DNA from 2 places in the Candidatus Dorea massiliensis AP6 genome. Region 2 is predicted to be linked to the other one. Evidence: riboswitches for the same ligand, from Rfam matches in the RefSeq annotation. Region 2 holds a riboswitch; the other holds the start of a gene.

Region 1 (3,126 bases), on a different contig from region 2:
TAACACTTATCACACTTAATGGAAGATTACTGAATACTTCCGTATCCGAAAGATACGCATAGATATAATAATCACGCTGCTTCAGCATAATTCCGTAGCATCCGGCTCCTTCATTCTTCAAATGATAAATGTGCTGACTGTCTGTATGCTTTTTCATTGCCTGAACAACTTCGTTGTCGGCTGTATTCTGCCCTAACAGGCTCTCATCATTGCTGGCAACAACGATTCCCTCGTCTGCAACAATAATCGTTCCATCTTTCTGGACACTATAACCATTTAAAAGCCCCTGTATCGTCAGTGTGTAATTTCTGGTAAATTCAGGAGATGTGTAATAATAGATTGCAACGATACCCGGCGCATCTTTTCTGGCACAGGCTGCAATGTCGATAAGTGCCCCGTCTGCTCTGCTAAATCGTTCCGAATAAGATCTTTCTTCATATCCGCTGAAATCCATGATAATATCTTTTTGCAGATACTCCGTAATCTCATCAGCCAGAGACTCATCCGTGCTGTATTCACAGTCCTTCTTTCCTTCTGCATCCAGTACAATGATACCATCCACCCAGAGAGTCTGCAGATTTTCCTTCAGAAACTCCCTGCTTAGCTGCCCGCCGTTTTCTGTTTCCATTTTAATATTTGTACTCATTTGTCTGGCACTTTCAATGGCACGGAGGAGACTTTTAGATTCCGAAGATTCATTATAATGGGTATAGGTGGAGCACTGCACTTTCACATAGTTTACAATCTCCACCATTCTTTTCTCTGCTTCCTCTTTTTCCGCGTGGAAGAAATAAAACAGAGAGACTACAGCCACACAGATTCCAATCAGACCACCGAGCAGCTGGATTCGTTTTTCCTTTTTCTTTCTCTTAATACCCAAGATCATCCACCTCCAGGTACTTCTGGGGATCATCCAGATATTTTTCAATGATTTTCAGGGACGTGCCATCCTGACGCATTTCTTCCAGCGTCTGGCTCATCTGCTCACAAATTCCTCTGTCATCATTTTTTGCGAAAGCGACACCTATTCCTGTGATCATCAGAGGCTCTTCCAGAATACGAAAACTTGCGTCATAATCCTTCATATATTGGACAATCGATTCCTCATGTGCGGCAGCTGCATCTACATATCCTTTCCCAAGAAAGGTATAGATCAGTTCTCGGTGTCCAAGACTGATCAGATTTCCCAGTTTGGGAATTCTCTCATCCGTCCGATTCAGGAAGATGCCTTCCGGTTTGGTTGTGGACTGGACAGCCAGGTTCTTTCCCTCCAGATCACTCAGTTTATAGATATCACTGTTCTCATTTACCGCAACCACCTGACGGCTTGCTATGTACGGTCCCGCCCAGCGATAATCGTCAAGGCGTCCTTCCATGGAAAAACAACCCATGATACAGTCAATCTCTCCGCTCTCCACCAGTTCCTTTTTCTTCTCCCAGTTAATCTGGACAACCTCCACCTGATAGCCCATTCTTTTGAATGCTTCCGTAGCCAGTTCTACATCTATGCCCGTCGGCACACCATCCTCATTCAGATAATTATAGGGTGGATAACTGTCGCTGCCGAGCGTAATGACCGGCTTTTCGGTTTCTTTTTTACTGCTGTCTGTATTTTTACACCCTGTCAGGGTGACTGCTAAAATTCCCGCAAGCAAAATGCCTGCAATTATTCTTTTTCCTTTCATTTTTCTTCTATTCCTGCTATTCTGCTATTTTCCTTTTTTACAATATCAAAATATCCAACAATTCCTATGTATCTGATGAAGCTTTATTTTACCATAAAAAAAGCACTGCCAAACAGACAGTGCACCTCATTTCATGCAACTGGCTGCCATTTTACAGGCCCTGTAGCTTTGCGTCCCAGACTTTCATCTGGTTTGCCGAATATCCTATTAAAGCTTTTAAACTCAAGCGAAAATATTGATATCATTATACTCCCATATTCCACTGTACGCAAGCAAAACCACGCCGTTTTAATGCTTTTAATGCTTTTGAAACGGCGAATCATTGAGATTGATCAAGATTCAATCCTTTTTTCTGATACTTCGACCGAATCAGCCACTTCTGATCAATCTTCCGCACCCCATCTTCAAACCGGATATGCAGATTCACCGAGCCCGTTTTCTGCTCTACTTTTTCCACCCTGCCATGCCCGAATTTGGGATGAGACACCTGCTCACCGATTTGATACTGAATTACGCTGTCTTTCGCTTTCTTATGCTCCTGCTCCCGCCGATACCGATCCCGCAGAGGGACCGTCTTATCGTGAATCGGATTTTTCAGGACCTTGTCGTAATTATGCTTCATCAATGCCTCGCCTGCCTTGTAATAGGGCGTCGGTGCTGCGCCCACCAGGGAACAACAGTATTTCCAGGCGCTGCCGTGGGTGCCTGACTGCCACTGATACTGCTTCGGAATCGGCATATTGTACTGCATGTAATGGGCGTATTCATGGCGGTAGAGATCTGTCCGCTCCTCTTTGCTCAGCGGATGCTTCACCGCATAGCCGATAAAAAGCAGAGAAAAATGAAAATGCTCCTTCTCATTGTGACTGCCCCGGGTGTAGGAGCCCAGACAGTCCGTGTCCATGCCGAAGGTAATCGGCACCATAGCCCCCTGTAGGTGAAATTTCCGGTCAAGCTGCTCGTAGAGATTCTGGATCTGCGTCCGCAGAATCGGAATTTCTTTCTCCAGATTGGCCTTTAAAAACAAATTATCTTCAAAATTTTCCATACCTGTTCCTCAAATACTCATTTTCTGTGGTTCCATTCACGCGACTCGCGAAATCATTTCCCTTAGGCTGTCCTTATAACTGCCCCTCACGCAGGATCCCAAAATCACGATGACCGTCGGCGCCACGCCTTCCGCCGCCATGTGACACTGAATAACGAAAAACAGGTTCAGAATCACATTGATTACACCCGCAAAAGCAAGATACATCAGCGGATGCTTTGTATCGCCCGAAGCGCTCATGACGCCGTTGCCAAAATTGTAGATACCCATGGCCGGCATGCCGACGGCATAGATTTTCAGATATAAAACCGCACCATCGATAAGCTCCGGCTTGGTGTTCATCAGCGACAGCATCCCCTTCGCAAAGAAAAAACAGATTCCGCCTGTCAGAAG
Region 2 (3,126 bases):
GTCTTAGCCTTATTGGCACTCTGTGCTTCTACAAGTGCATTTTGTAATTCCTGCTGTTTTTCTTCAAGCTCCTGATTCAGCTTCAATGCCTGCTCAGCAGACTTCTTGAATTTTTCTTCCGCACGTTTTGATTTTTTCAAAGAATCAAGAATTATACACAGAACAACGAAAAAAGAAATTCCAGCGACAAGTGAAACTGTCAGTAAATTGTCCTGAATAAAATCCTTCAATGTAACTTTTCGTGAAGAAGCATTATACGAAACTACTGCACCTGAAAATTGAGTTGTAGGCATAGATGTCAGTGTTTTATTCAGAATGGACAAAAGAACCGGTTCTCCCTGCTGAATAGCAAATGGAACATCAGCTTCTTTTGTCAGGAAAACACTATGAAGCTTATTATTTTTCAAATAGTCTGAAACAGTACCTGAATTGCTTACAATACAATCCGTCTCCCCTTTCTGCATTGCTTTTACTGCTGCATCTGATGTCTCATATTCCACAACCTCCCATTGCGGATAATTGTATGAAAGATATGCTTTCAATGTAAAATTATCTTTTTCAACGGCAACTGTATTCTCTTTATTTTCATCAAAAGAATCCTTTGCCGTAATTGCTGCCATATTGAGAGTCAATAGCGTGTCCGACAAAGCAAATCCATTTGTTTCTGCAAAGTATGGATTCTGGTTTGCATGAAAAATCAGGTCTATTTTTCCATCCTGCAATGCCTGAAGCAGTTCACTTCTTGTCTCATATCCATTTAATTCAAATTCCAGAGTCTGACCTTGCAGACAATTTTCTGCAAGATCCACATAATCTGTAATAACACCTGTCAGTTTACCTGTTGATGGATCTACACTGCTGATACCTCCATCCTGATTCAGATACCCTATCCGGATTGCACCATGCTGCCCGATCCACTCACTTTCTTCTTTTGAAAGAAACGAGCTGCTCTGTGCAGAAAGATAACGCCTGTAGAGATCATCTGTGTAAAATGGGTTGTCATCCTTGATTCTGCGCATAGCACTATCCAGTGCTTCTTTGATATCCGGACGTTTGGGATTTATGGCAAAATAGATTTCTGTCTCTCCAATACTTGCAACAGGCGAAATATCAGATTCTTCCCAACGGGATTCTTCTACCGAAACGAAGCAGTCAATTTCATGTTTCGACAGTTTGTCCATAATTTCTGTGGTTGTAGAAACATTGATATGCTTCGTATGCAGACCATATTTTGATTCCCATTCATTAAGCACGTCCTCCACTATATTATCTTTAGACACACCAATATTTTTTCCCTCAAAAGAATCCAAATTTCCTGCTGTAAGATCCATATTGGATGCATCCGTATAGATGTAGTATTTCTCTTCCCCCATAGGCATATCGGAAAAAAGCATATTTTCAGCACGTTCGTCTGTATAGGAAATGTCACCAAGAATATCAATCTCTCCATTTTCCAACTGTGTAAAGCAGTTTTTCCAATCACTTGTTATGTATTTATATGTCCATCCTGCATAACCTGCAATATCTTGAAGATACTCATAACCATAGCCGCTTCTTTCCCCCTTTTCATTGACGGTATTATAAGTTTCTTCAAAAGATCCTACCCGGATAACATTGTCAGAGTTTTCTTTGGCAAATGTAGGAACGGATAAAACAATAAAACATATCATTGTGCAAAATATAATGTAACAAAATTTGAAATTCATTATATTCTGTACTAATTTGCACTTCTTCATCTTTCTCCCCTCCTCTAGGCTACAGTTGCTTGCTTCCCGATTTTAATTTTACATTCATTAATTGTCAATAACCTCCCCGCTATTTTTCACAATATTTTTCCAAACAGCTTCTGTATTACTTATTCAAGTGCTCTACCATAAAAAAGCACTGCCAAACAGACAGTGCACCTCATTTCATGCAACTGGCTGCCATTTTACAGGCCCTGTAGCTTTGCGTCCCAGACTTTCATCTGGTTTGCCGATTTCCTTATTATAGCTTTAATACTTATGCAAAAAAAGAACAGCCGCTACATATACTCGAACTGTTCTTCTACTTCTGAAGTCCACGCAGCATTGACATCACTGTTTCCTGCTCATTTGTACTCAGATCGTTCCATATCCTTAAAACTTCTTTCTGCTCTTCTGTCAGATTCTCTGAATTACCTTCTTGAAAAAACTGTGATAATGTCACGCCTAATGCTGTACATATTTTTTCAAGTGTGATCAGCGACGGCAGGTTTTCCTGCGCCATGATTCTTCCCAGTGACGACTGGGAAATTCCCGACAGCTACGATAATCTATATTTACTGATATCACGCTTTTCACACAAAGATGTTATTTTATCCGCAATATACTTCTCTATCTGCAAGTAACTATACCTCATTTTCGCTTATATCGTTTTTATAATATCACAGACAGTTACGTTTGTCACATAAAAGTTTGAAACCTCAAACAAAAATAAGCCTGCCATCATCCGCAGATTTCTCCACTTCTTTTTCCTTCAAGGTAACCCGCTTGGCTGTTTTTGCCATTTCTCCCAAGGCAGCGATCAGTTGCGTATAAGCAGTGACCTCTTCTGCTGTTAATGGGGAAGAAAACCATGGAAAGATAATCTTCTCATCGGTGATTTGAACTGGAAGCTCCTCAATGGTAAGGGCCTGCTTAAAAAGATTTTCCGAGCTGTATCACTTGGAAATACGCTTCTCTGACGGTTGAGCTTACGGTAAGCAGTTGGTTTATCACTAAAGATACCTCCTCTTACTGCCAGCACAAAGTTTCGCTTAGCAAGCACTTGATGCGTTTCCTCTACGTATGCATATTGTCAAGTGTTACAATTAATGACGAAATCCTTTTTCAGTTCTTCCGAAATATATTGTGTCAAAGCATTATCATGCAGTAAAGCACACATGGCTAGATCTTGTAATTCATCACCTTGAATTTTCCAATATTCAGCCATGCGTATACTTATATAAGCCACTCTTTTTCCATGTTTGTTTTTGATATTTACCAACTCTGCTTCTATACAGTCCAAAGCATAAGAACAGGCTCCTGCAAGTCCGATAATATCTATGTTCTTCTTTCATTGGTATAATCCTATCATAATACATTTATGCTTCTGAGAACTGGTCTT

The links. Region 2 has a riboswitch for cyclic di-GMP ahead of ACESZP_RS12305 (response regulator). Riboswitches for the same ligand answer to the same signal wherever they lie in the genome.
Region 1: linked by a shared signal. The riboswitch ahead of ACESZP_RS04445 (substrate-binding periplasmic protein) and the one ahead of ACESZP_RS12305 (response regulator) in region 2 are both predicted to bind cyclic di-GMP.

Annotation. Positions count from the first base shown of each region.
Region 1 is NZ_CAXTKW010000003.1:119,177-122,302, reverse strand. Features, by position in the region: gene ACESZP_RS04450 (hybrid sensor histidine kinase/response regulator) at 1-886, opposite strand, end outside; gene ACESZP_RS04445 (substrate-binding periplasmic protein) at 870-1,685, opposite strand; cyclic di-GMP riboswitch class I at 1,817-1,892, opposite strand; gene ACESZP_RS04440 (hypothetical protein) at 2,005-2,733, opposite strand; gene ACESZP_RS04435 (MATE family efflux transporter) at 2,770-3,126, opposite strand, start outside.
Region 2 is NZ_CAXTKW010000011.1:89,218-92,343, forward strand. Features, by position in the region: gene ACESZP_RS12305 (response regulator) at 1-1,736, opposite strand, end outside; cyclic di-GMP riboswitch class I at 1,911-1,986, opposite strand; gene ACESZP_RS12310 (helix-turn-helix domain-containing protein) at 2,047-2,283, opposite strand; partial or broken gene ACESZP_RS12315 (phosphohydrolase) at 2,830-3,066, opposite strand; gene ACESZP_RS12320 (rubredoxin) at 3,104-3,126, opposite strand, start outside.